Methylorubrum extorquens: one gene and its partners. The main gene of each other region encodes a partner of the protein of the gene in region 4 in a complex. Links are inferred from orthologs where the notes say so. Each region holds a gene or a part of one and is shown on either strand. Other genes may lie near its edges. The genes, in order: J2W78_RS04590, accB, accC and accD.

Region 1 (6,836 bases), 400 kb from region 4 along the record:
GCCGCGGTGAGGTCGAAGGGCGGCGCCTCCACGAGGAGGGCGAGCGTCGCCCAGAACGCGTTGAAGCTGGCAAACAGCAGGGCCTGGGACAGGCTGGCATTGCGGAGGATCGGCTGGCTGCGCACGAGATGCAGCAGCGAGATCATCAGCGCGCGATAACGCAGGCGCTGCTTCGGTGCGCTGCGTGGCAGCGTGCGCCACGCGATTCCCGCCATGGCGACGGCGAGGCCGGCGGCTGCGAAGAACACCGCGCGCCACCCGAATTGCGCGCCGACGAAGCCGCTCGCGGTGCGGGCGAGCAGGATGCCGGAGAGCAGGCCGGTCATTACCCCGCCGACGATCCGCCCCCGGCTCGCATCGGGCGCGAGCTCGGCGGCGAAGGGCACCGCCTGCTGCGCGGCGCAGGCGAGCACCCCGATGACGAGGCTGGCCCCTGTGAGCACCGCGAGGTTCGGGCTGAGTGCTGCGGCGACCAGGGCGACGGCCAGCCCCAGCAACTGCCACACGATGAGGTCGCGCCGCGGCAGGGCATCGCCCAGGGGCACCAGGAACAGGATGCCCAGACCGTAGCCGACGAGGCTGGCCGTCGGCACGAGGAGTGCCGCGCGCTCGCCGAACTCGGCGACGAGAACCGCGAGCAGAGGCTGATTATAGTAGATGTTGGCGACGGCCCCACCCGCGATCAGGGTCAGCCCGATGCGCGTCGTGGGGGACAGGGCGCGGTCGCCGCCCGCATCACCGCTCATCGGTGTGCCGTCCGGATCTCGGAGGGCTGGGATGGATAGGCAGCTAGCGGCGGGAAAAACGACATGGACCGCCCCATACGGCAGGCCGCAGCCGGACCGCCAGCCCTGGCGACACGGCGAGCCGCAGCCGTCGCGCGGCAGAATGTCCGGCTTCGCTCGGACTGCCCTACGAGATGCCCTGTCGAAGACCGCATCGGCGCAAAGGGCGAATGCGAGGCGGATGTGCCGCGAGGGACAGCCTGACGCGCGACGGTAGCAACCCTCAAAAGACTGCCTATATGATCAATTGTAAGAAAAACGCACAGCCTTTGCAGCAGCTTGGCCCTGCAACCATTTGCAGATGGGCGCGTGATGGCGCACATTTTCCCCCGGTGGCCGGCCGCCGCTTCAAGATGAGGAGTCGTGTATGCCGAATTACCGCGTCCACTTCGCGAAGCAGATCCTCGGAGTGCCCTTCACGGTCGGTTTCGTCGAAATTTCCCGCGCCCGCGATCCGGAGCGCGCCCTGAAGGCCGCGGAGATCCGCTTTGCCCGCTCACGCGGTGTGAACGATTGGCGCGAGCGCGCCGACACTGTGGATCTCGCGCCGCATGCCGAGGCCGAGTTCTGACGGCCCCCGGCGGATCGGCCTTGGCCGATCCGAGCATGCCGGCGCAGCGCAATTTTCTCAGCGGAATGGTATTGCCGGAGGCGCCCGGCAGGCCTGCTGCCTGCTTCCCATATCTGGCGCCGAGGCGGCGTAGGCTTTAGGTTCCCGTAACGGCCGAGCCTCGTCTGCGTCGGCTCGGCGGATCCAAGGGCTTGTTCGGTCATGGCGGCGATCTCGTTCCTCGGCGATCTCATCCAGACCATCAGTGACCGGGGCCGCGACCTCATCGGCTTGGCCCGCTCCGATCTGGCACGGACGGCGAGCGCGGCCGACCTCGCCCGGTTCTGCGAAGACCTGATTTCCCGGCGCGGCGAAGCCTCGGGCGTCGCGCTCGCCCGCTTGATCCTCGATCGCTACGCCGCCTTCCCGCTTGAGGACCGGCTCGCCTTCCTCGAACTCATCGCCACCGAATTCGGTGCCGACCACGACGCGGTCGATGCCGCCATCGCTGCTTACCGCACCGATCCGACGCGGGCCCGTCTCGGCCTGCTGCATGTGGCGGCCGAGCCGCGATCGCAGGAACTGATCCGACGGCTCAATCTCGCCCGCGGCGGTACCCTGGCGCTGGTGCGGATGCGCGAGGATCTGTTCGCGCTGCGCAAGCGCCTGAAAGACCGCGAGGCCGCCCCGGAGACAATCGACGCGGCGGCGAGCCTCGACAGCGATTTCGAGCACCTGTTCGCCTCGTGGTTCAATCGGGGCTTCCTCGTGCTGCGCCACATCGACTGGTCGACGCCGGCCGACATCCTCGAGAAGATCATCCGTTACGAGGCGGTCCACGAGATCGCCGATTGGGACGAGTTACGCCGCCGCATCCAGCCGACGGACCGGCGCTGCTTCGCCTTCTTCCATCCGGCCCTGCTCGACGAGCCGCTGATCTTCGTCGAGGTGGCGCTCACCAACGCCATCGCTCCGGCGATCCAGCCGATCCTTGCGGATGGGCGCGAGCCGGTGCCGGCGCGCAGCGCCACGACCGCGATCTTCTACTCGATCTCGAACTGCCAGAAGGGCTTGGCCGGTGTCACCTTCGGCAACTTCCTCATCAAGCAGGTGGTCGAGGACCTCGCCCGCGAGATTCCCTCTCTGAAGACCTTCGTCACCCTCTCGCCGGTGCCCGGCTTCCGCACTTGGCTCGATCGCGAGCGTGGTGCCGACGCGCCGCAGGCCCTGACGAGGGAGGATGTGGAGGCGCTGCGCCTGCTCGATACCGAGGATTGGCGGGCCGACAAGACGAAGTGCGAGGCGGTTCGGCGTGCCATGCTGCCTGCAGCGGCCGCCTATTTCCTGCGCGCCAAGAACGAGCGGGGCCGCCCGCTCGACCCGGTGGCCCGCTTCCATCTCGGCAATGGCGCGCGGCTGGAGCGGATGAACTTTCTCGGCGACACCTCGAGGAAGGGCCTGAAGCAGTCCTATGGGCTGATGGTGAACTACCTCTACGATCTCTCAGCGATCGAGAAGAACCACGAGACCTACGTCAATCTCGGCACCGTCGCGACCTCCTCGGCGGTCAGCCGCGAGCTGCGCTCCAACCTGCCGCCCCCGCGGGCGGTGGTGCTGGCCGAGGCGGGCTGAGTCGCGTCCTCGGCGGAGCGGCGGACGCCGCTTTTTCGCTGCGGCGCGGGACCGATTCCATCCTCGCACGTTCTCCTGTCCGACGCCCGCCCGAAACTCTCGAGGTGGCGGGCCTGACAAGAACAGGAGTTCCGCCATGGTTGATACGGATCGCATCGTCGGCACCGCGAAGGATCTCGGCGGCCGGGCGCAGGGCGTGGTGGGCGATGCGCTCGGCTCCGACCGGGATTCGCTGGAAGGCCGTTACCGGGAGGCCGAGGGCCGCGCGCAGCGCATCTACGGGCAGGCCAAGGACACCGTGCGCGACATCGCCGACGACGTCGGCGGCTATGCGGAGGACGCCTACGACCGCGTCAGCCGTAACGGCGGTACGTATCTGCGCGACGGGCGCGAGCGGGTCGAGACGCAGGTCGGGGAGAACCCGTTCCTCGCACTCTTGATTGCCGGTGCCGTCGGCTACGGCCTCGCGCTGCTGCTGCATTCTCGCCGCTGAACAAAGATCTCGGAGCGCGGCATTCCCCTCGCCGCGCTCCGCTCTTCGTCGGCGCTACTGCGCGGTCCAGCCGCCATCCATGGCAATGTTCGCGCCGGTGATCTGGCTGGCGCTGTCCGTGCACAGGAACAGGGCGAGCGCGGCGACCTGATCGATCGTCACGAATTCCTTCGTCGGCTGCGCCTTGAGCAGCACGTCCTCGATCACCTGCTCCTTGGTGAGGCCACGCGCTTTCATCGTGTCCGGGATCTGGCTCTCCACCAGCGGCGTCCAGACATAGCCCGGCGAGATGCAGTTCACGGTGATGCCGTGGGTGGCGAGTTCGAGCGCAGCCGTCTTGGTGAGGCCGACGACGCCGTGCTTGGCCGCGACGTAGGCCGACTTGTAGGGCGAGGCGACCATCGAGTGCGCCGAGGCGGTGTTGATGACCCGGCCCCAGCCCTTCGCCTTCATGTGCGGCACGGCTGCACGCAGGGTGTGGAAGGCCGAGGAGAGGTTGAGCGCGATGATCTGGTCCCACTTCTCGACCGGGAAGTCCTCGATCGGCGAGACGTACTGGATGCCCGCATTGTTCACGAGGATGTCGATGCTACCGAACGTCTCGACCGAGAGTGCGATCAACCCGCCGATCTCGTCGGGCTTCGTGAGGTCGGCAGGCGAGTAGGCCGCCTTGACCCCGAACTCGCTCTCGATGCCGCTGCGGGTCCGCTCGATGTCTTCGGCGTTGCCGAATCCGTTGAGGACCACGTTCGCGCCAGCCTTGGCGAAGCTCTTGGCGATGGCGAGGCCGATGCCGCTGGTCGAGCCGGTGACGACGGCGGATTTCCCTTGCAGGCTCATGAATTCCCTCCGGTTCACGGGCCACGCGGACCCTTTCGCCCCACGACTTGCCCCAATGGTTCGGCGAAGTCGATCTTGCTGCGCCGCACGCGCTGACGCTAAGCGGCGGTTGACACCTATGCCTGCTTCCCCGAACACCTCGCGCCGGTCGCAGGGCGCCGGGCGGGTGCACGGCTGCCGAGCAAGAAGTTGGACCGACGATCGATGGCGGTGATGCGCTCCTATCTCGACTTCGAGAAGCCCGTGGCGGAACTCGAGGCGAAGCTCGAGGAACTCAGGGCCCTGGGCCAGCGCGACGGCGCCGTCTCGATCAGCGAGGAGGTCGGGCGCCTCGAGGGCAAGGCCGCCCAGGCGCTCGCTGAGATCTACGCCGCCCTCACACCCTGGCAGAAGACGCAGGTCGCCCGCCATCCGCAGCGGCCGCATTTCGTCGATTACTGCGCCGGGCTGATCGAGGAGTTCACGCCGCTGGCCGGTGACCGCACCTTCGGCGAGGACGAGGCGATCCTCGGCGGCTTCGGGCGCTTCCGCGGCCGCCCGGTCTGTGTCCTCGGCCAGGAGAAGGGTGCCACCACCGAGGCGCGCCTGCGGCACAATTTCGGGATGGCCCGGCCGGAGGGCTACCGCAAGGCCGTGCGCCTGATGGAGACCGCCGACCGTTTCGGCCTGCCCGTGCTCGCCTTCGTCGACACCGCGGGCGCCTTCCCCGGCATCGAGGCGGAGGAGCGCGGTCAGGCCGAGGCCATCGCCCGCTCCACGGAAGCCTGCCTCGCGCTCGGCGTGCCGAACGTCGCCGTCGTCATCGGCGAGGGCGGCTCGGGCGGAGCCATTGCCATCGCCACCGCCAACACGGTGATGATGCTGGAACACGCCATCTACAGCGTGATCTCGCCGGAGGGCGCCGCCTCGATCCTGTGGCGCGACCAGGGCCGGGCGCACGACGCCGCCACTGCCATGAAGATCACCGCGCAGGATCTGCTGCGCCTCGGCATCATCGATTCGATCGTGCCCGAAGCCACCGGCGGCGCCCACCGCGACCGCCAGGCGGCCCTCGACGCGACCGGTGACGCCATCGCCCGCGCGCTGGCGGAGTTCGAAGGCCTGAGCCGGGATGAGATCCGCGACCGGCGCGCACAGAAGTTTCTCGAGATCGGCCGCAAGCTGTGAAATGGGGGCTCGGCGCGGGCCTGCTGAACGGCCTGCGCCGCCTCGGCCGGCGCGACCTCCGCGAACCGCGTGCCGTCAACCACATCTCGCTCGGCAGCCACTGCCATACCGCACAGATCCTGAAAGGGCTCGGCCTGCGCAGGTGGTCGGCGCCTTTCGACTGGATCTTCTCCTCACCGGGAATGGTCCGCGATTGTCTCGCCGACGACTTTTCCGATCTGCTCGAGCAGCGCCACTATCAAAGCACACCGCTGCACGAGCGGCAGGCGCCGAACGAGACGCGTTGCCGCCATCTCCTCTATCGGGATCGGCACGCGATTCCGTTCGTGTTCAACCACCACGATCCGGCGGCCAGCGACGAGGATTACCGCTTCCTGCAAGCCGGCGTACGACGGCTGCGTGCGGCCCTGGACCGGCCCGGTGCCCGCAACCGCTTCTACCTGATGACCGCTCTTCCCACCGAAGCGGCGACGGTTCGTGCGATCCACGACGCGCTGACGGCGCGGGCTGCGGACAATCACCTTCTGATGCTTCAGTTGCACCAAGGGAAGAGCCAAGCGGTGAGCGTGCTCGCGCAGGAGCCGCATCTCGACTGGCTCCGAATCGAGGTTCGTTCGCCATCGGTCGGTGTCCGCTTCGCCGATCCCGCCGATGACGCGTTCTTGAAGGCTGTCATGCGCGAGCGCAGTCTATTTCCTGCGGAACCGTGACGGATCTGCAACGCCTGTCCACAATGTGGATTGCTGCCTTGCGGTAAGTTCTGGGTAAGCTTAGCGAGGCTATAGGGTTCGGGGAGTGACGTCCGCAAAAGGGCAGGAATTGCCCTGCGGGCGAGGACACGTAAGGACGGGTTCCCCATGGCTGTGCGTCCGTTTGTGGCGGCTGCTGCCGTTGCTCTGGCGATGACCCTCGGTGCCTGCCAGGACAGCGCCATGCTCGGTGGCGCTTCGACCCGCAGCCTAACCCCGGTTCCCCCCCAGACGCTCGCGCTCATGCAGACCAAGGGCATGAGCCAATCCGACCCGATCCTGATCCGCGCCTTCAAGAAGGAAGCGGAGATGGAGGTGTGGAAGCGCGGCGCCAACGGCCAGTACGCCCTGCTGAAGACCTTCCCGATCTGCCGCTGGTCGGGCCAGCTCGGCCCCAAGCTGAAGCAGGGCGACCGGCAGGCGCCGGAGGGCTTCTACGCGATCACGCCGGGTCAGATGAACCCGAACTCCAGCTACTATCTCTCCTTCGATGTCGGCTACCCGAACGCCATCGACCGAGCCAAGGGCGGCACCGGCAACTACATCATGGTGCACGGCACCTGCTCGTCCTCGGGCTGCTTCGCGATGACCGACGCCTCGATGTCGGAAATCTACGCCAT
Region 2 (6,712 bases), 3.6 Mb from region 4 along the record:
CGGCAGCGTGGTGTCGATGCCGTCGACCACGAACTCGTCCAGCGCCCGGCGCAGGCGCATCAGGCACTCGTTGCGGGTGCGCCCGTGCACGATCAGCTTGCCGATCAGCGAGTCGTAGTTTGAGGGAATCCGGTAGCCCTGGAAGGCGGCCGAATCGACCCGGACGCCGAGACCGCCCGGCGGGTGGAAGTAGGTGATCAGCCCCGGCGAGGGCCGGAAGGTCGAAGGGTGCTCGGCGTTGATCCGGCACTCGATGGCGTGGCCCTCGACCTTGATGTCCTCCTGAACCACCGACAAGCCGCCGCCGGCGGCGACCCGGATCTGCTCGTTCACGAGATCGATCCCGGTGATCATCTCTGTGACGGGGTGCTCCACCTGAATCCGGGTGTTCATCTCGATGAAGTAGAACCGCCCGTCCTCGTAGAGGAACTCGATGGTGCCGGCGCCGAGATAGCCGAGTTCGCGCATGGCGTTGGCGCAGATGCCGCCGATCTCGGCGCGCATCGCCTCGTTGAGGGCCGGCGAACCGCCTTCCTCCCAGACCTTCTGGTGACGGCGCTGGAGCGAGCAGTCGCGCTCGGCCAGGTGCACGGCGTGGCCCTTGCCGTCGCCGAGGATCTGCACCTCGATGTGGCGGGGCTTGGTCAGGTACTTTTCGAGGTAGACCGCATCGTCGCCGAAGGCGGCCTTGGCCTCGGTGCGGGCCATATCGAGGGCCTGCTCCAGCTCGCTCTCCGAGCGGGCGACCTTCATGCCACGTCCGCCGCCGCCGGAGGCCGCCTTCACCAGCACGGGATAGCCGATCTCGGCGGCCACGCGCTTGGCCTCGTCCGGATCGGTGACGCCGCCCTCCGAGCCCGGAACGCAGGGAATGCCGAGGCGCTTGGCGGTGCGCTTGGCCTCGATCTTGTCGCCCATGATGCGGATATGCTCGGCCTTGGGGCCGATGAAGCCGATGTTGTGATGCGCCAGAACCTCGGCGAACCGGGCGTTCTCCGACAGGAAGCCGTAGCCGGGATGCACGGCGTCCGCCCCGGTGATCTCGCAGGCGGCGATGATCGAGGGGATGTTGAGGTAGCTGTCGCGGGCGGCCGGCGGGCCGATACAGACGCTCTCGTCGGCCAGCCGCACATGCATGGCGTCGGCATCCGCCGTCGAGTGGACCGCGACGGTGGCGATACCGAGCTCCTTCGCCGCCCGCAGGATGCGGAGTGCGATCTCGCCGCGGTTGGCGATCAGGATCTTGTCGAACATCGCGGGGAGGCTACTCGAGAACGAGGAGGGCTTCGCCGTACTCGACCGGCATCCCATCCTCGATGAAGATCGCGGTCACCGTACCGGCGCGGGGCGCGACGATTTCGTTGAAGGTCTTCATGGCCTCGACCAGCAGAAGCTTGTCGCCGGCCTGGACCTTCGTGCCGATCTCGATGAACGGCTTGGCGTCCGGCGAGGGGCGCAGGTAGGCGGTGCCGACCATGGGCGACGGCACGGCGCCGGGATGGCCCGCGCCGGATTTGGCGGGGGCCGGCGCCAGGGCAGCAGGCGGCGCCGCGACCGGTGCCGCCGCAGCGGCCGGGGCGGCGGGCGCGACCTGAACCGAGACCGTCTCGATCTTGCGGGCGACGCGGATGCGCAGATCGCCCTTCTCGACCTCGATCTCGGTCAGATCGGTCTCGGCGACCATCCGGGCGAGTTCGCGCACCAGTTCGGGATCGAAGGGTTCGTTCTTGGCCATCGGCTCGTAGTTCTGAGGTCAGGAGGCGGACGGGGTGCGTCCGCGCAGGAGATGGGCGAGGGCGTCGAGCCCCAGGACGTAACTGTGGGCACCGAAGCCCGAAATCAAACCGGCGCAGACCGGTGCGATCCGCGAGACGTGGCGGAAGTCCTCGCGGGCATGGACGTTGGAGAGGTGGATCTCCACCGCCGTCACCCCCGACCCCTTGATCGCGTCACGGAGCGCGATCGAGGTGTGCGTGTAGGCGGCGGCGTTGATGAGCACCCCGGCCCCGGCGGCACCGGCCTCCTGCACGAACGTCACGAGTTCGCCCTCGTGATTCGTCTGACGGAAGGTCAGGGCGATATCGAGGCGAGCCGCCTGCTCCCGCAGGTTTTGCTCGATGTCGGCAAGCGTGGCGGCGCCGTAGATGCCCGGCTCGCGCTGGCCCAGGAGATTGAGGTTCGGCCCGTTGAGGCAGTGAATCGCGATCATGCCGTCCGGCTGCGTCGGCCGGAGGCTTCGCGAACCGCCCGGCAGGAGGGGCGGTCTTAGACGAGTGCGTCGGTGCGCGACAAGGGCGGTTGCCGGCCGGTTGTCCGGCCAAGCTTTCAATAAGTCCAGCGTTGTGCCTTGTTCACGAGGAAATCGCGAAAGGCCTGGACGCGGGCGACCGAGCGCATCTCCTCGGCATAGACGAGATAGCTCTCCATCGTCGGCATTTCGCTCTCGCGCAGCACCTGGACGAGGCTCTCGTTCCCGTCGACGGCGTAGTCCGGCAGGATGCCGACGCCGACGCCCGCCTCCATCGCCTTGTGGAGGGCGGTGATGTTGTTGACCGTGAAGTGGACCGGACGGCGCTCGTCCCCCTCGCGGCCGATGCTGGCGAGATAGTGGGTCGCGAGCAGATAGGACGGCTCGTTGCCGCCGAACGAGACGAGGCGGTGCTCATCGAGGTCGCTGATGGTCTTGGGCTCGCCGAAGCGCTTGACGTAATCGGGGCTCGCGAAAGCGTGATAGTGCACCGTGAAAAGCCGCCGCTGGATCAGGTCGGGCTGGGCCGGGCGGCGCATGCGGATCGCGATGTCGGCCTCGCGCATGGCGAGGTCCAACTCCTCGTTGGTGAGAACCAGCTCGATCCGCACATCCGGATAGAGGTCGAGGAATTCCGAGACGCGCTGTGACAGCCAGGAGGTGCCCAGGCCCACCGTCGTCGTCACGCGCAGGTCACCGGAGGGGCGCTCGCTGGTCTCGACGAGGCGGGCGCGGGTGTTCTCCAGCCTCAGCTTCATGTCGCGCGCGGCGCGAAACAGCAGATCGCCCTGCTCGGTCAGGATCAGGCCCCGGGCATGCCGGTGGAACAGCGGCGCCTTCAACTCCCGCTCGAGGGCGCTGATTTGCCGGCTCACCGCCGATTGGCTGAGGCCGATGTCGTCGCCCGCCCGCGTGAAGCTGCCGGCCTCCGCGACGTTGAGGAAAATCCGGATCTTGTCCCAATCCAAGGCCGTCACTCCCGCCCGTCGAGGTCGGCCCGTCGCAGTCCGCCCCTACGGGCGGCCGCGACCTTCGGGCGTTGCACGACGCCAGTCTGTTGCCCTGCCGTACCCGGCGAAAGGCTTCTTTCGTGAAACCTTCCGGCTCCCGCAGCTTTCAGGTTAGGACGACAACCTTACAATTTGGTTGCGTCATTTCCGCCATCAACAGGGAAATGCGTATCAGACAACGTCTTGAATGCTTTGACTGCGTCTGTTCCCGGTCGGTCTCGATGTCCGACACGATGGCGAAGCGGGCGTTCTTTTGAACAGTACTTAAAACGTCCGCAAAACGCCCGAAAGCCGGCCGCCTACTCGGCCGCCGCCTTGGCCGGGCTCTCGCCGACGTCGAGATTGGCCAGGAACTTTTCCGCCTCCAGCGCGGCCATGCAGCCCATGCCGGCCGCGGTGATCGCCTGACGGTAGACGTCGTCGGTGACGTCGCCGGCCGCGAACACGCCCGGGATCTCGGTCTCGGTGGTGCCCGGCGTCACGGTGATGTAGCCGCCGTGCCGCATCGGCAGTTGGCCCTCGAAGATCCCCGTGGCCGGCTGGTGGCCGATCGCCACGAACAGGCCGTCGGTGGGCTGCTCGACGATCGCTCCGGAGCGCAGATCCTTCAGGCGCAGATGCGTGACGGAGGGTGGCGTGTCGGAGCCGCAGATTTCCTCCACCGCGTGGTGCCACTTCACCGTGACGTTGGCGTGCTTGAACAGGCGCTCCTGCAGGATGCGCTCGGCCCGGAACTCGCCGCGGCGGTGGATCACGGTGACCGACTTGGCGAGGTTGGCCAGATACAGCGCCTCCTCGACCGCGGTGTTGCCGCCGCCGACCACGGTCACGTCCTTGCCGCGGAAGAAGAAGCCGTCGCAGGTGGCGCAGGCCGAGACGCCGAAGCCCTGGAACTTCGCCTCCGAGGGCAGGCCGAGCCACTTCGCCTGGGCACCGGTGGCGATGATGAGCGCGTCGCAGGTGTAGGTCTCGCCGGAATCAGCCTCCAGCCGGAACGGGCGCACGTTGAGATCGACGCTCGTGATGTATTCCGAGACAATCTTCGTGCCGACATGCTCGGCCTGGAGCCGCATCTGCTCCATCAGCCAGGGGCCCTGGATCGCGTCGGCGAAGCCCGGATAATTTTCGACATCGGTCGTGATCATCAGTTGGCCGCCCGGCTGGAAGCCCGAGATCAGCAGGGGCTCGACCATGGCGCGGGCAGCGTAGATCGCGGCGGTGTAGCCGGCCGGTCCCGAGCCGATGATGACGAGCCTCGCATGGGTATGGGCCATCTGTGCCGTCTCCTGTCGGCGGGCGTCCCGATCCTTGGGCGCCGGCCGTCCGTTGTTTGTGTAGCCTCGCGCGCAGTCTGACACGAGGAAGGCAAAAATTTCTTCCCAAAGCGGGCGACGCGGGCAAACGGCCCGTTCTGTCCCGATGCCGGCTCAGAACGGTCCGCGCGGGTCCGACGTCCGTTCGGCCGGGCGCGGCACCGTCGCCGTGTCCCCCGCCAAGCGCGCACGGTGCCGCCCATAAGCCTCCGCCAGGGCCGCGGCGATCTCCGGCGTCGCGTCGATGGGAGCGTAGCGCAGCGCCTCCAGGCGGCCGATGAACGGCTTCAGCGCACCGGCCATAGCGAGGCCCGCGAACATCCGCCGATGCCGGATATAGGTACGCGGCAGATCGAACAGCAGGAGGGGCACGCCGGTGCTCGCGGCCTCGCCCACCATGTTGGCTGAGTCGGAGGTGACGACGATGTGGTCGGCGATCGCCAGCATGCCGACGTAAGGGTTCTCGCCGCTGCCGTCCCAGAAGAAACCGCCCTTGTCCTTCACCAAGTTTTCGAGGGCGATGCGCAGGTTCGGCGGCGTGCGCCGGGACACCGTCAGCATTAGCGAGCAGCCGCCATCGGCCAGCTTGGTGAGATCGCGCACGAGCCGTTGCATGTCGGCTTTGCGGTAGCGCAGATGCCGGCTGTCCCCGCCGATCAGCACGGCGATGCGCGGCCAGGGCAGGCGCGCGAGACGCGGATCAGGCGTCGTGCGGGCGGTGTCGAGCCGGGCGCGGGAGACGGGATGCGGCGCAGTGAGCGTGGTGAAGACGTTGGGACCGCGCAGGTCGTCGTAGTCGGGAACCCAGATGAAATCCGCGGTGTCGTGGCCGGTGCGCGGATCCTTGAGGAAGGCCGTGAAGGTTGTCTCGCCCGAGGCGCGGCGCACGGCGCGCAGATAGGGCACGGCGCGCCGCCCCGACGCGATCAGGAGATCGGGGAGCGGGCCTTGCAGCAGGCCGCCGGCCCGGCCCGGTGCGTCCCGCGGGTCGATCGGCCCCCATGGGGCCATCCAGGTCAGCGGCCGTCCGTCCGGAATCCGCCGCGTCTCGTAGGGGACGCCGAGCGCCTCGGCGATGCCGATGCACTGGTTCTCGTCGCCGGCCTTGCCATCGGTGAGGATCCAGGCGCGGGCCCGCGCGAGTTGCGGCGGGACGCTACCGTCCATCTTCACCAGCCCTTGCACCAGCCCCTGTTCGTTCACGCGACGCAAACCTTCGATCCCACCAAACCCGGCCTTACTGGGACGGGAGCCTGCGCCGCAGCCACTGCGCGTAGTGCTCGGCCAGGGCCGCGACCCGCCGCCGCTCGGAGGCCGGATCGTACCACGCCCCGCCGGAACTCGCGGGCAGGGCCGAGAGCTGGGGATGGCGCGCGAGGATCTCGCCCCCACGGCCGACCAGCAGCGCCTCGCCGTCGAGGTAATCCGTCGTGCCGCTGCCGCCGAAGCTGCTGCGGTCACCGCCTTGCGAACCGCCATAGGCGGCGAGCGAGAGGCCGCTCACGCGCACCACCAGCGTCGGCGCGCCGCGGACGATGCGGTCTCGGAAGCTGCGCCGCATCGCCTCGGTCAGATCGGCGCGCAGAACCTCCGTCTGCGGGCCGCGGGCGTAGACCTGCAGGGGGCGCACATCGACGGTGATCCCGCCGACCCGGTCGAAGGCCTGGTCGAAATCCTGCGCCCCGGCCGGGACGCTGAGCGCGAGCGCGGCCAAAACCCCGGCCAGGAGGCCGAGCACGGCCGCGAGGCCGGGGACGCGCACGGGGATCAGGCTCCCCACTCGACGGCGACGACCTCATAGGACTTGCCGCCACCGGGCGTCGTGACTTCCACCGTGTCGCCGACGGCCTTGCCGATCAGGGCGCGGGCGATGGGCGAGGAGATCGAGACGCGGCCCTCGCGCACATCCGCCTCCGGCTCGCCGACGAGCTGGTAGGTCTTCTCCTCCTCGGTGTCCTCGTCCAACAGCTTCACGCGGGCGCCGAACTTGATCTTGGAGCCGGACAGCTTCGAGGTATCGATGATCTCGGCCCGCGCGATCATGCTTTCCAGTTCGAGCACCCTGCCCTCGTTGTGGGACTGGGCCTCCTTGGCGGCATGGTACTCGGCATTCTCGGACAAATCGCCCAGCGCGCGCGCCT
Region 3 (6,771 bases), 3.6 Mb from region 4 along the record:
GAGGAACGACATCAGGCCGGACGACTTGCCGCCGCCGCCGAGCTTTTCGTTCTCGCCGCGCAGCATGGAGAAGTTCGAGCCGGTGCCCGAGCCGTACTTGAACAGGCGCGCCTCGCGCACCCACAGGTCCATGATGCCGCCCTCGTTGACGAGGTCGTCCTGCACGGACTGGATGAAGCAGGCATGCGGCTGCGGGTGCTCGTAGGCTGTGGCCGACTTCGTCAGCACACCGGTCTTCGGGTCGCAGTAGAAATGGCCCTGGCTCGGCCCGTCGATGCCGTAGGCCCAGTGCAGGCCGGTGTTGAACCATTGCGGCGAGTTCGGCGCCACCATCTGGCGGGCGAGCATGAAGCGCAGCTCGTCCTGGAACGCCGAAGCGTCCTCCTCCGAGGAGAAGTAGCCGCCCTTCCAGCCCCAATAGGTCCAGCAGCCGGCGAGCCGGTCGAACACCTGGGTGGAGGAGATCTCGGAAACGAAGCGCTCTTCCTCCGGCAGTTCGGCGAGCGCGGCCTCATCCGGCACGGCGCGCCAGAGGAAGGAGGGGACGCTGTTCTCTTCCACCTTCTTCAGGCGGGCCGGGACGCCGGCCTTGCGGAAATACTTCTGCGCCAGCACGTCGGCGGCGACTTGGCTCCAACTCTCCGGCACGGAGATGCCGTCGAGCCGGAAGACGATCGAACCGTCCGGGTTGCGAATCTCGCTCACCGCCTTGCGGAAGGCGATGGCTGCGTAGGGCGATTGGCCTGCCGTGGTGTAGCGCCGCTCGAACCGCATGAATCCCTCTCCCTCGGAGCCAAGCGACCCCGTGCCGCGGCGCAGGCCGCGGATCATGGATGAAAAGCCGGATGTGCCTCGGCCGATTCGGAGCCCCGCAACAGACGACGTGGGGACCTGTCCGCCATGCGAAAACGGGGTTCTTCCCAAACCCCGCCGAACCGTTCGAAGCGATGCCCGGACCTTACGTCCGAGTGGCCATCTGCGTCAATAACTAGTGCCGGCTACCCGTGTTCCGCGCTAGATGTTGTGTTCTGCGTGATAAATCTGTGGATATTCGAGGCGCTTCGCTAAGTGGCCTTTCGGCTTGATCGAATCCGCCGGGAAATTTTTTCGGTCCACAGGGAGCGCTGCGCGTTTGGCCGCCCGCGGCAGGGTCGGACAGGGTTAACGGCGGCGCGAGACAGGGGAGGCGTGCCGTAAATGCGACAGCGACCCGGAGTGCTGGACTCATACGCGCGCGGCGACCATAACGACCGCGGCGACGGCACCGCGGGTCCGTCGCTTGCCGGAGGAATCATGGCCCTCAAGGACACGCTGCTGCGCATCTTCACTTGGTGGAACGGGCAGACGATGTCGCTCGCGCTCTATACCGCGCGCAGCGGCCAGTTCGTCGGCTCGGACGAGCTGGGCAACAAGTACTACAAGGCGCTGGGCCCGTTGATCGACCGCTCGGTCGGCCCGGAGCGGCGCTGGGTGGTCTATAACGGCTATGCCGACGCCTCCCGTGTGCCGCCGGGCTGGCGGGCGTGGCTGTGCCACAACGGCGACGTCGCCCCGAGCGAGGAGGATTATCGCCCCCGCGAGTGGCAGAAGGCCCATGAGGAGAACCTCACCGGCACGGCGGCGGCCTATCGGCCGAAGGGCTCGCAGCTCTCCTGGGGCCAGCGCCCGGCCGCGACCGGCGACTATGTGCCGTGGGCGCCGGGCGAGTAGATCCCGCCGCGGCGCAAGGGCCGACCACGACCGGCCGCGTCGTGGCCGGCGCGTAACCCGGCCGGAACTGAGAGGCTCACGGCCCTGCCGCCCTTTTTCCACCACCCTTGGGGTGTTGGAACGGCGGCACCTTTTGCCGGCCGCGAGGGCCGGCGCCAGACTCAAGAGGGCGCCTTGAGCCGCATCCCTGCAACGATCCTGCGCCGGACCGCACTCGGCACGCTCGCCCTGGCGCTCTGTGCGCTGCCGGCCTCGGCCGACAAGATCAAGAACCCGACCGCGGTGTTCTCCGGCCTCGACAAGATCACCGGCCGGATCGTGACCTTCGAGGTCGCCATCGACGAGACGGTGCAGTTCGGCGCGCTGCAGATGACGCCGCGGGTCTGCTACTCGCGCCCGCCGACCGAGACGCCGAAGACCACGGCCTTCCTCGAAGTCGATGAGGTGACGCTCGACAGCAAATACCGGCGCATCTTCACCGGCTGGATGTTCGCGTCGAGTCCCGGCCTGCACGCCATCGAGCACCCGATCTACGATGTGTGGCTGACCGATTGTAAGGGCGGCTCCGATGTGATCGCCGAGGCGAAGGAGCAGGAGGACGTGCCCGCGCTCGCCTCGCGCCAGGACAAGCCGAAGAAGAAGGGCGCGGACCCGACCAAGACGGCCTCGCAAGTCAACCAGAACGGTCAGGTCGACGTCGAGGGGCCGCGGGGCGTGCCGGTCCAGCCCAAGCAGAAGCCCTCGCGCAAGTTCTTCCCGAACAACGAGGGGCCGGCAGCGGCCCCGCCGCCCCCGCGCGAGCCGCAATCGATCTTCGACGCGATCTTCCGGTAGCCATTCCTACGACGCCAGCCGCTGCCGTGAGGTCATGAACGGCCCGAGCGGCTGGCGGGCGGCGGCGAAGGACGCGAGCCCGATCGGGCGTGGCATGCCGACATAGATCGCCTCCATCCCGCCCGAGAGCCGGTAGGCCTCGTGCCAGAAGCCGTTGCCGGCCGGATCGCGGCCGAAATCCCGCCACCACGTCTTGTGCGGGTCCGAGCGGGTGAAAGCCTCCAGGCTTTCCAGATCGCGCCAGTACTGCCGCATGCCGATATGGTTGAGGCCGTAGACGAGGTTCTCGTGCGCCAGCAGCCCATCCGGCCGCTCGCGCTGCATCTGAGCCAGCCCGCGCCCGATGCCGAGCAGCGCCTTCAGGCCCCGCATCCGTCCGACGCGAAAGCCGAGATAGACCACGACAAGACCCGGATAGGCCGAGAGATCGACCGAGTCCCGCGTAGGCCGGGCGTTCGCGGCCGCTTGCCTATCCGATGTCTGCATGGCACCCCTCCATGTTTACGGTGTAATCATAGGTGCGTTGCTTACAGTGTCAACATCGAAGGGCGAACCGAACGCGACCAAGGGCGGCTACCATCACGGCGATCTGCGCGAGGCGCTGGTCGCGGCGGGTCTGTCGATCCTGGAGGAGGGGGGCGATCTGGCCTCGCTCGGCCTGCGCGAGACCGCGCGCCGGGCGGGCGTCTCGGCGATGGCGCCCTACCGGCACTTCCCCGACAAGGATGCCCTGCTTGCGGCGGTGGCCATCGTCGGCTTCGAGCGGCTGCGCGCGGCGCTGGAGGAGGCGGATCGGGGAGGGGAGGGGGCGGGTCGCGAGGCCCTCTACGCGCAAGGGGCGGCCTATGTCGCTTTCGCCTCTGCGCAGCCCGGATTGTTCCGCCTGATGTTCGGCGGGATGCGCTCCGGCGGATCACGGCCCCAGGCGCTGTGCGAAGCCTCCGCCGCCGCCTACGCGGTGCTGGCTGAGCGGGTCGCCGCGTTGGTGCCGGGCGCAAACGCCGCCGACGAGGCCCTGCGGTCCTGGGCGCTCGTCCACGGGATCGCCTCGCTCGTCATCGACGGCTTGCTCGGGGACGCTGTGCGGACCGATCCGCAGGCGGCCGCCTTTCTCGTAGGACGCCTTCTGCGGCTGGAGGCCATTCCTGGATGAGAGAAGGGGATCCCAAAGGGATCATCCCTTTGGCGGGGTGCCGGGGTGTAACCCCGGCTGTCCTCCAGGGCTCTGCAGTGGAAGCGCGAAAGGACTTGCCCTTTCGAAACTTCAACTACGCCTCGGCGCTACCGATCCCGAGGGCGGCCAGGGCTTCGGCGCCGCGAAAGACCTGGTCCGACGGACCCCATTCGGCCCGCTCGGTGATCGCGGCGGCGAGCTGGCGCTTGTAGATGTGGCGCGGCATTTCCTCGACGCCGAACTGGCTCAGATGATCGGTCAGGAACTGCGTGTCGGCGAGGCGATAACCGCCGGAGCGCAGCCGCGCGACGAGGTGGACCAGGGCGACCTTCGAGGCGTCGCGCACCTCGTGGAACATGCTCTCGCCGAAGAAGGCCGCCCCCAGCGAGACGCCGTAGAGCCCGCCCGCGAGGCGCCCCTCTTGGTAGACCTCGATCGTGTGGCAATGGCCGAGATCGAACAGCGCGCCGTAGAGGTCGCGGATACGGGCGTTGATCCAAGTGCGGGCCGTATCCCGGCGCGGGGCAGCGCAGCCGTCGATCACCGCATCGAAATCCCGGTCGCTGACGACCTCGAACCCGTCGGAGCGCACGGTGCGGGCGAGGCGCTTGGGCACGTGGAAGCGGTCGAGGGGCAGCACCCCGCGGGCGCGGGGCTCGACCCAGTAGATCGTCGGATCGTCCGCATCCTCGGCCATCGGGAAGATCCCGGCGGCATAGGCCTTGAGCAGGATGTCGGGCGTGATGTCCACGGGCGGCCTGTCGTGCATCGAAGCGTTGTCGCTCCGGCGGAGGCGGAACGCCAGACCCATCACGTCGCGGACGGGCATCGGAGCGCGGTCCCTGACCGTCTCGAAAAGCATTCTCCGCTGTCATTCCGGGGCGCCGAAGGCGCACCCGGAATCCACGATTGAGCTCTACGCCCAGCTTCGGCGACGCATCACGGATGGATCCCAGGTTCCGTTGCGCGGCCCCGGAATGACGGTCGATGGTCAGAAACAGCCGGCCCGCAACGGGACCGGCAGTCGATCGACGAGGAACGTGTCGCCGCCGTTCAGCGTCTCTGGTCGGTCTCGGATAATTCCTCGCGGGCCAGGAAGCCTTCGAGCCAGTGGATGTCGTAGAGGCCGTTCTGCACGTCGGCATTGCGCACCAGCGTGCGGAACAGCGGCAGCGTGGTGTCGATGCCGTCGACCACGAACTCGTCCAGCGCCCGGCGCAGGCGCATCAGGCACTCGTTGCGGGTGCGCCCGTGCACGATCAGCTTGCCGATCAGCGAGTCGTAGTTTGAGGGAATCCGGTAGCCCTGGAAGGCGGCCGAATCGACCCGGACGCCGAGACCGCCCGGCGGGTGGAAGTAGGTGATCAGCCCCGGCGAGGGCCGGAAGGTCGAAGGGTGCTCGGCGTTGATCCGGCACTCGATGGCGTGGCCCTCGACCTTGATGTCCTCCTGAACCACCGACAAGCCGCCGCCGGCGGCGACCCGGATCTGCTCGTTCACGAGATCGATCCCGGTGATCATCTCTGTGACGGGGTGCTCCACCTGAATCCGGGTGTTCATCTCGATGAAGTAGAACCGCCCGTCCTCGTAGAGGAACTCGATGGTGCCGGCGCCGAGATAGCCGAGTTCGCGCATGGCGTTGGCGCAGATGCCGCCGATCTCGGCGCGCATCGCCTCGTTGAGGGCCGGCGAACCGCCTTCCTCCCAGACCTTCTGGTGACGGCGCTGGAGCGAGCAGTCGCGCTCGGCCAGGTGCACGGCGTGGCCCTTGCCGTCGCCGAGGATCTGCACCTCGATGTGGCGGGGCTTGGTCAGGTACTTTTCGAGGTAGACCGCATCGTCGCCGAAGGCGGCCTTGGCCTCGGTGCGGGCCATATCGAGGGCCTGCTCCAGCTCGCTCTCCGAGCGGGCGACCTTCATGCCACGTCCGCCGCCGCCGGAGGCCGCCTTCACCAGCACGGGATAGCCGATCTCGGCGGCCACGCGCTTGGCCTCGTCCGGATCGGTGACGCCGCCCTCCGAGCCCGGAACGCAGGGAATGCCGAGGCGCTTGGCGGTGCGCTTGGCCTCGATCTTGTCGCCCATGATGCGGATATGCTCGGCCTTGGGGCCGATGAAGCCGATGTTGTGATGCGCCAGAACCTCGGCGAACCGGGCGTTCTCCGACAGGAAGCCGTAGCCGGGATGCACGGCGTCCGCCCCGGTGATCTCGCAGGCGGCGATGATCGAGGGGATGTTGAGGTAGCTGTCGCGGGCGGCCGGCGGGCCGATACAGACGCTCTCGTCGGCCAGCCGCACATGCATGGCGTCGGCATCCGCCGTCGAGTGGACCGCGACGGTGGCGATACCGAGCTCCTTCGCCGCCCGCAGGATGCGGAGTGCGATCTCGCCGCGGTTGGCGATCAGGATCTTGTCGAACATCGCGGGGAGGCTACTCGAGAACGAGGAGGGCTTCGCCGTACTCGACCGGCATCCCATCCTCGATGAAGATCGCGGTCACCGTACCGGCGCGGGGCGCGACGATTTCGTTGAAGGTCTTCATGGCCTCGACCAGCAGAAGCTTGTCGCCGGCCTGGACCTTCGTGCCGATCTCGATGAACGGCTTGGCGTCCGGCGAGGGGCGCAGGTAGGCGGTGCCGACCATGGGCGACGGCACGGCGCCGGGATGGCCCGCGCCGGATTTGGCGGGGGCCGGCGCCAGGGCAGCAGGCGGCGCCGCGACCGGTGCCGCCGCAGCGGCCGGGGCGGCGGGCGCGACCTGAACCGAGACCGTCTCGATCTTGCGGGCGACGCGGATGCGCAGATCGCCCTTCTCGACCTCGATCTCGGTCAGATCGGTCTCGGCGACCATCCGGGCGAGTTCGCGCACCAGTTCGGGATCGAAGGGTTCGTTCTTGGCCATCGGCTCGTAGTTCTGAGGTCAGGAGGCGGACGGGGTGCGTCCGCGCAGGAGATGGGCGAGGGCGTCGAGCCCCAGGACGTAACTGTGGGCACCGAAGCCCGAAATCAAACCGGCGCAGACCGGTGCGATCCGCGAGACGTGGCGGAAGTCC
Region 4 (6,757 bases):
GCTCGCCGAGATCGGCCATGGCGGCGGCGAGGATCCGCCCGCCATCGGCGTTGTGGCCGCCGTCGAGCCACAGCTCGGCGTCCTTGGGCATCCGCTCGGCGAGCGCCCCGCGTACGAGGCGCTGAAGCCGGCCCGGCCAATCGACGTTGCGCAGGCCGGCTTCGAGGGCCACCGTGCCGATGTCGCCGAAGCCCGCCGCGCGCAGAGCCGCGATGGCGGTGCCGGCATTGGTGAGCTGGTGGCGTCCGGCCAGGCGCGGGCGGGGCAGATCGAACAGGTCGATCTCGTCCTGGTAGACGAAGCGTCCGCTGTCCTCGTGAACGGAGAAGTCCTGGTTGCCGATCCGCACCGGCACCGCGCCGACCCTCTCGGCTTGGCGGCAGAGGACGGCGTCGGCCCCGGCATAATCCTGGGCGGCGATCACCGCCGGGCAGCCGCGCTTGAAGATGCCGGCCTTCTCCATCGCCACCGCCTCGACGGTGTCGCCGAGATACTCGGCATGGTCGCGCCCGATCGGGGTGACCACGGCACAGGCCGGGTTGTCGATGACATTGGTGGCGTCGACGCGTCCGCCGAGGCCCACTTCCAGCAGCAGCACGTCGGCGGGGCATTCGGAGAACAACAGCAGGGCGGCGGCCGTGGTGATCTCGAACACGGTGATCGGATCGCCCTTGTTGGCCGCCTCGCAGCGGGCGAAGGCGTCGGCGAGCCGGTCTTCGGCGACGTAATGGCCGCCGCCGATGCCGCCGAGGCGGATGCGCTCATGGAAGCGCACGAGGTGCGGCGAGGTGTAGACGTGCGCGGCCAGCCCGCCGGCCTCGAGGATCGCCCGCATGAAGGCGATGGTCGAGCCCTTGCCGTTGGTGCCGGCGACGTGAATCACCGGCGGCAGCCGCCGCTCGGGATGGTTCAGAGCCGCGAGCAGACGCTCGATGCGCCCGAGCGACAAGTCGATCGTGCGCGGATGCAGGGCGAGGAAGCGCGCCATCAACGCGTCGGAGGATTCCATCTCGCGCGGAGACCTTCTGTCGCGGATTGAGTTCAGGCCGCGTTGGGCACGGGTTCGGGAGCGGTCGGCTCGGAGGCGGTGCCGGAGTCCCGGCGCACATCCATCAGCAAACCGCAGAGCCGGCTGATCGTCTCCTTGAGCTGGTGCCGGTGGACGACCTGATCGACCATGCCGTGCTCGCGCAGATACTCCGCCCGCTGGAAGCCGTCGGGCAGCTTCTCGCGGATCGTCTGCTCGATGACACGGGGGCCGGCAAAGCAGATCAGCGCGCCGGGCTCGGCCAGATGCACGTCGCCAAGCATGGCGTAGGAGGCGGTGACGCCGCCGGTGGTCGGGTTCGTCAGCACCACGATGTAGGGCAGCCGGGCGGCCCGCAGCCGGCGCACGGCGACCGTGGTGCGGGGCATCTGCATCAGGGAGAGGATACCCTCCTGCATCCGCGCGCCGCCGGAGGCCGCGAACAACACGTAAGGGGTGCGCTTCTCGAGCGCGGTCTCGGCGCCGCGGACGAAGGCTTCGCCGCCGGCCATGCCGAGAGAGCCGGCCATGAAGCCGAATTCCTGGGCCGCGATCGTCATCGGGAGGCTGCCGACCCGGCCGAAGCCGATCTTGAACGCGTCGGGCATCCCGGTCTTGGCCCGCGCCTCCTTGAGACGGTCGACGTAGCGCTTCTCGTCGCGGAACTTGAGCGGATCGGTCGGAACCTCGGGCAGCGGCACGTCGATCCAGGTGCCCTCGTCGAACATCATCTTGAGACGCGCCGTGGAAGACATCTTGAGGTGGTGTTCGGAGCCGGGAATGACCCAGTGGTTCTGCTCGACTTCCTTATGGAAGACCATCTGGCCCGTGTCGGGGCACTTGACCCAGAGGTTCTCCGGCGTCTCGCGCTTGAACAGCGTCTTGATCCGGGGCCGTACGACCTCCGAGATCCAGTTCATCGGCTCGACCATGGCGTCAGACTCCCTGTCCTACCGCGTACTCTTGCCACAACGATATCGGATCGCCGCCGCCCCGATCCCAGGGGAGGTTCCCGCTCGGTAGGCTCCGGAAGAATCCCCCCTCGCGGCGACTGCGGTCGGGTTCAGGCTCCGGCCGGCACCTTGGTGGTGCTGCGGACACCCTGCGCCAGCTCGCGCACCAGGGCGGCCACCGCTTCCACCGTGCCGTTCCCGGCCCGGTCGCCGGGTTCGAGGCTGCGGGCCAGCGCATCGACGAGGGCCGAGCCCACCACCACGCCGTCGGCGCCGCGGGCGATCTCGGCCGCATGCGCGCCGGTCTTCACGCCGAAGCCGACGACCACGGGCAGGTCGGTATGGGCCGCGATCCGGCTCACCGCCTGCGACACCCGTCCGAAATCCGGGGTCGCCGTGCCGGTCACGCCGGTGATCGACACGTAGTAGACGAAGCCCGCGGTGTTCGCGAGAACCGCCGGCAGGCGCTTGTCGTCGGTCGTCGGGGTCGCGAGGCGGATGAAGGCGATCCCCTTCGCGAGCGCCGGCAGGCAGAGTTCCTCGTCCTCCTCCGGCGGCAGATCGACGACGATCAGCCCGTCGATGCCGGCCGCCCGCGCATCGTCCAGGAAGCGGGGCACGCCGTAGGTATGGATCGGGTTGTAGTAGCCCATCAGCACCACGGGCGTCCGGTCGTCGCCCTCGCGGAAGCGGCGGACGAGGGCGAGGGTGCCGCGCAGGTCCTGGCCCACCTTCAGCGCCCGCAGGCCCGCCGCCTGGATCGCCGGTCCGTCGGCCATGGGATCGGTGAAGGGCAGGCCGAACTCGACGATGTCGGCCCCGGCCTTCGGCAGGGCTTCGAGCACCTTGAGCGAGGTTTCCGGATCGGGGTCGCCCGCCATCACGTAGGTGACGAGGGCGGCACGTCCTTCCGCGCGGCAGCGGGCGAAGGCGGCATCGATGCGGGCGGTCATGGTTCTCGCTCCCGGCGGTACGTCCGGCCTTGAGGCCCGGGGCACGGTTCCCCCGGAGCCGGGCCGCCGCGCAGGGCCCGGCTTCCCCGGCCAATTCCTCGGCCGGTTTCCCGGCCAAGTGGGGGCGCCTACACCATCCGCTCGCGTCCGTGAAGCGCAGGCGGCGCCGGGCTCACGCGTCCGGGTCCGGCGCGGCTCCGATGGCGCCCTCGATGACACCCTCGACCCAGTCGCGCAGCAGCAGGTGGGCGATGGCGGTGGCCGGCGGCACGGACAGGCCCTCGGGATGGGTGCCCGCGATCATGTGCGCCACCTCGGCGCGGGTGAACCAGCGCGCATCGTCCAGCTCGTCGGGATCGGTGCGGATCGCCTCCGACAACGCCTCGGCGACGCATCCGATCATCAGCGAGGCCGGGAACGGCCAGGGCTGCGAGGCGTGATAGGCGACGGCGCCGACCGCGACGCCGGTCTCCTCGCGAGTCTCGCGGCGCACGGCGGCCTCGACCGTCTCACCGGGCTCGATGAAGCCGGCGAGGCAGGAATACATCCCCGGCTTGAAATGCGGCCCGCGCCCGAGCAGGCAGGCCTCGCCCCGCCGCACCAGCATGATCGCCACGGGATCGGTGCGCGGAAAGTGGTGCAGCCCGCAAGTCCCGCATTCCCGGCGAAAGCCTCCGGCGGCGACCGTGGTCGGGCTGCCGCAATTGGCGCAGAACCGGTGCCGGGCGTGCCAAGCCAGCACCGACTTGGCGGTGGCGATGAGCCCCTGCTCCTCACGGGCCACCGCGCCCTCGGCGGCGAGCGCCCGCAGATCGAGGGCGCGGTGGCCGGGCGCGGGGAACAGGAGGGCCGCCTCCTCCGGGACGGCGCCGGCGAAGACCGGACGCCCCTCGACCCGTCCGAGGTAGATTTCGATGGCGCGCTCCCCCGCCCGGCCGGCCTCGTCGGGCGTGAGAAGGGCCGTTCCGGTCTCCGCCGGCGCGGCGCGCAGGATCACCGTCTCGCCCGCCATCAGCACGAGGCGGGCGTCCGGCCCGGCTTGCCCCAGGTCGGGGGCCGGGCCGAATTCGGCGGAGTGGCGCACGAGGCGGCTCGCGGCATAGGCGAGGGCATCACGTCCGGGCGTGGTGGGCGCGCCTGTCATGCGGGTCGCCTCACGCGGCCACGAACAGGGCGGCGGCCCGTTCGAGCAGGGCGGCGCGGGCATGCGGCGGATAGGGCCTGCGCTCGCCGACGCCCCAGACCGGCCCGGGCCAGGCCGGGTCCGAGCGGAACCGGGCCACGACGTGGATGTGGAGCTGCGCCACCACGTTGCCGAGGCTTGCGACGTTGACCTTGTCCGGCTGGGCGAGCGCCTGCATGACCCTGACCGCGATACGCGTCTCCTCGAAGGCGAGGCTCGCATCCTCCGGCGTGAGGTCGGTAATTTCGCTCAAGCCCGGCCGCCGCGGCACCAGGATCAGCCAAGGAAAGCGTGCATCGTCCATCAGCAGGACGGAGCAGAGGGCGAGATCGCCCACGGGGTGGGTATCGGCGGCGAGCCGCGGATCGAGGGGAAAGGCGTCGGTCATGCCGGGAATCTAGCGCGCCGGCCTGAAAAGTGGCGCCTGGTTTTCGGGCCGGCCGGGGCGACGCGTCGGACCCGTGCCGTCCCCGACCGTGGCGGCCGGTCTCCGCAGGAGGCCTGGGCACCCGAAGGTCGGTCACGCCATCTCAAATCCCGGTTAACCATATTCTGGCACGCAGGGGGGCAGCGATCGGGAGTCGGCGGGCGGCGGGCCATGCCGGGATCGCCGTGGATGACGCGATGACGGGCGGCGCGCAAGGAAGCGGGGAGCGAAGCCGGGACACGGTGGTCGCCATCGTGGCGGCGCGAACCCCGGCTCCCCTCGTCCTCGCTTTGCGCGGGCAGCCCTGCAGCGCCTGCATCCTCGCGGTGTCGAGCCGTGTGATCGACGACCTGATCGCCGAGGACCCTAAGGTGATCGTGCTGGAGGCCGAGCCCGAACGCTTCGACGCTCCGGCCCTGATCCGCGCCCTGCGGGAGTGCGAGAGCCTCGTCCGGACGCCGATCCTGCTGGTGGCCGGCGGCGATGCCCGGAGCCTGCGCCGGATCGGCCGCGAGGCCGGCGCCACCGACGTGCTGTCCAAGCCCTTCGACGCCCTCGAATTGCAGGACCGGGTCGGTGTTCTGATCGAACTCGCCCTGGCGCGCCGGGAGAGCGACGACCGGGCGCGTGCCATGCGGCGCGATGCGGCGCGGGCGGTGGCCGAGGCCACGGCGCGCGAGCGCGAGTTGATCCGTCGCCTGATGCTGGCAGCCGAGTTTCGCGACGACAACGCCGGTGACCATCTCACCCACGTGGCCGGCTGCGTCATCGCCGTGGCCGAGGGGCTCGGTCTGTCGTCGGCGGAGGCCGACGACGTGGCTTTGGCCTCGACCATGCACGACATCGGCAAGATCGCGGTCCCCGACCACATCCTGATGAAGGCCGGCCCCCTCACCCCCGACGAGTGGGAGGAGATGCGCCAGCATGCGCTGCGCGGCTACCACATGCTGCACGACAGCCCCTCGCGCCTGCTCCAGATCGCCGCCGAGATCGCGCTGACCCACCATGAGCGCTGGGATGGCACCGGCTATCCCCGCGGCCTCAAGGGCGAGGAGATTCCCCGCTCCGGCCGGATCGTCGCGGTGGCCGACGTGTTCGACGCGCTGATCTCCGCGCGCAGCTACAAGCCCGCCTGGTCCCTTGAGCGGGCGCGTGCGCATGTCGAGGCGGAGGCGGGCCGGCATTTCGACCCGGCCTGCGTCGCCGCCTTCCTCTCGCGCTGGGACGATATCGTCGCCCTGGTGGAGGAGCGCGGCGCAAGGCCGTCCGTTCGACGGAGCGATGCCGGGCCCTGACGACCCTTCAGCCCCGGACGGCGCGCCACGTCCGCCACGTCGAGAGATCCAGCCCCGACATCGCTTGGAACGCGACGAGATCGTCCCTGTAGAGTTCGGACAGATACCGGATGTCGTCCTCGTCCGGTCCCTCGTCCTCACGATCACCGCCGAGGTTCTCGGTGAGCCGCTCCGTGGTGAAACGATCCGGATCGATGTCGAGGAACCCGGCGACGCGTGCCAGCAGGGCACTGGGGTCGTTGCGGATGTCGTCGAAGTTCAGAAGCAGGAACTGCTCCGCCGGGAAGAAACGCCGGAAGTGACGCACCTGCTCGGCGTAGAGGCCGCGCTCCACATAGGCCCACCACCGGTTGAGGCCGGGAACCTCGACATGCTCGGCCATCCGGCGCCGGCCGTCGCGTATGGCCACTCCGAACGGCAGCGTCTCCACGGCTTGCCCCCCGACCGTGACGCCCGCTTCCGAAAAGCGCCGGACCATGCGCCAGTTGGAATAGGCGCGGTCGATCGGATCGCGAAACAGCAGGATGATCTTGAGATGGGGATTGTAGGCGCGAAGCCGCTCATGCGCTGGTAGCCAGTAGAGCGTGACCGGCGTGGCTTCTCCCGAGATCGTTCCGCCGGGTGGAACGAGGGAATGAAGGCGCGCATAGTCGGGCCGCGACCAGTCGGTGGTTTCCGTATCGAAAAAGTGCGTTTCCTTCGGATTCGCCATGCTGACGCTGGGATGCCCATCGAGGTAGGCATACAGAGTCGTGGTCCCGCATTTCTGCGCGCCCGCAACGACGAAATCGAGTAACCCGCTCTCGGCCGGGTGAACCGTCGCTGTCGTCATGCTCGGCCTCCGTTCGGCACTGCGTCGCCGTGATATCGATCCCGCTGCTCGTCCCGGCGCATCCGGCGGGCGGCGCAGGGGCCGGGA

Evidence for each region.
Region 1: the proteins of accD (region 4) and J2W78_RS04590 are in contact, whole or in part, in a solved structure (PDB 8UXZ), measured with the Escherichia coli proteins. The link is inferred for Methylorubrum extorquens from one-to-one orthologs.
Region 2: the proteins of accD (region 4) and accB are in contact, whole or in part, in a solved structure (PDB 8UXZ), measured with the Escherichia coli proteins. The link is inferred for Methylorubrum extorquens from one-to-one orthologs.
Region 3: the proteins of accD (region 4) and accC are in contact, whole or in part, in a solved structure (PDB 8UXZ), measured with the Escherichia coli proteins. The link is inferred for Methylorubrum extorquens from one-to-one orthologs.

Annotation. Positions count from the first base shown.
Region 1 is NZ_JALJXF010000001.1:956,588-963,423, reverse strand. What follows is about bases 3,610-6,490. They hold J2W78_RS04590 (acetyl-CoA carboxylase carboxyltransferase subunit alpha), read left to right. Parts: upstream 3,610-4,513; coding sequence 4,514-5,467; downstream 5,468-6,490. Other genes in these bases: J2W78_RS04580 (L,D-transpeptidase family protein), read left to right, coding at 6,325-6,490; J2W78_RS04585 (DUF1796 family putative cysteine peptidase), read left to right, coding at 5,464-6,177; J2W78_RS04595 (3-hydroxybutyrate dehydrogenase), read right to left, coding at 3,610-4,300. Also shown: J2W78_RS04615 (MFS transporter), read right to left, coding at 1-746; J2W78_RS04610 (hypothetical protein), read left to right, coding at 1,153-1,356; J2W78_RS04605 (malonyl-CoA decarboxylase), read left to right, coding at 1,558-2,967; J2W78_RS04600 (CsbD family protein), read left to right, coding at 3,104-3,460; more of J2W78_RS04595, read right to left, coding at 3,515-3,609; more of J2W78_RS04580, read left to right, coding at 6,491-6,836. UniProt on the Escherichia coli protein: Component of the acetyl coenzyme A carboxylase (ACC) complex. First, biotin carboxylase catalyzes the carboxylation of biotin on its carrier protein (BCCP) and then the CO(2) group is transferred by the carboxyltransferase to acetyl-CoA to form malonyl-CoA.
Region 2 is NZ_JALJXF010000001.1:4,926,063-4,932,774, forward strand. Bases 1-2,757 are described here. They hold accB (acetyl-CoA carboxylase biotin carboxyl carrier protein), read right to left. Parts: upstream 1,736-2,757; coding sequence 1,265-1,735; downstream 1-1,264. Other genes in these bases: accC (acetyl-CoA carboxylase biotin carboxylase subunit), read right to left, coding at 1-1,254; aroQ (type II 3-dehydroquinate dehydratase), read right to left, coding at 1,754-2,209; J2W78_RS22950 (LysR family transcriptional regulator), read right to left, coding at 2,326-2,757. Outside these bases: more of J2W78_RS22950, read right to left, coding at 2,758-3,216; trxB (thioredoxin-disulfide reductase), read right to left, coding at 3,558-4,532; J2W78_RS22960 (mitochondrial fission ELM1 family protein), read right to left, coding at 4,686-5,738; J2W78_RS22965 (hypothetical protein), read right to left, coding at 5,809-6,333; transcription elongation factor GreA, read right to left, coding at 6,339-6,712. UniProt on the Escherichia coli protein: This protein is a component of the acetyl coenzyme A carboxylase complex; first, biotin carboxylase catalyzes the carboxylation of the carrier protein and then the transcarboxylase transfers the carboxyl group to form malonyl-CoA.
Region 3 is NZ_JALJXF010000001.1:4,921,178-4,927,948, forward strand. What follows is about bases 3,956-6,771. They hold accC (acetyl-CoA carboxylase biotin carboxylase subunit), read right to left. Parts: upstream 6,140-6,771; coding sequence 4,772-6,139; downstream 3,956-4,771. Other genes in these bases: aat (leucyl/phenylalanyl-tRNA--protein transferase), read right to left, coding at 3,956-4,487; accB (acetyl-CoA carboxylase biotin carboxyl carrier protein), read right to left, coding at 6,150-6,620; aroQ (type II 3-dehydroquinate dehydratase), read right to left, coding at 6,639-6,771. Also shown: J2W78_RS22905 (vitamin B12-dependent ribonucleotide reductase), read right to left, coding at 1-774; J2W78_RS22910 (NADH:ubiquinone oxidoreductase subunit NDUFA12), read left to right, coding at 1,294-1,710; J2W78_RS22915 (DUF2155 domain-containing protein), read left to right, coding at 1,885-2,544; J2W78_RS22920 (DUF4188 domain-containing protein), read right to left, coding at 2,551-3,030; J2W78_RS22925 (TetR/AcrR family transcriptional regulator), read left to right, coding at 3,077-3,697; more of aat, read right to left, coding at 3,813-3,955. UniProt on the Escherichia coli protein: This protein is a component of the acetyl coenzyme A carboxylase complex; first, biotin carboxylase catalyzes the carboxylation of the carrier protein and then the transcarboxylase transfers the carboxyl group to form malonyl-CoA.
Region 4 is NZ_JALJXF010000001.1:1,351,347-1,358,103, reverse strand. The notes cover bases 1-2,802. They hold accD (acetyl-CoA carboxylase, carboxyltransferase subunit beta), read right to left. Parts: upstream 1,960-2,802; coding sequence 1,042-1,959; downstream 1-1,041. Other genes in these bases: trpA (tryptophan synthase subunit alpha), read right to left, coding at 2,091-2,802; J2W78_RS06600 (bifunctional folylpolyglutamate synthase/dihydrofolate synthase), read right to left, coding at 1-1,009. Outside these bases: more of trpA, read right to left, coding at 2,803-2,933; nudC (NAD(+) diphosphatase), read right to left, coding at 3,106-4,077; J2W78_RS06580 (HIT domain-containing protein), read right to left, coding at 4,088-4,504; J2W78_RS06575 (HD-GYP domain-containing protein), read left to right, coding at 4,741-5,838; J2W78_RS06570 (sulfotransferase family protein), read right to left, coding at 5,846-6,670.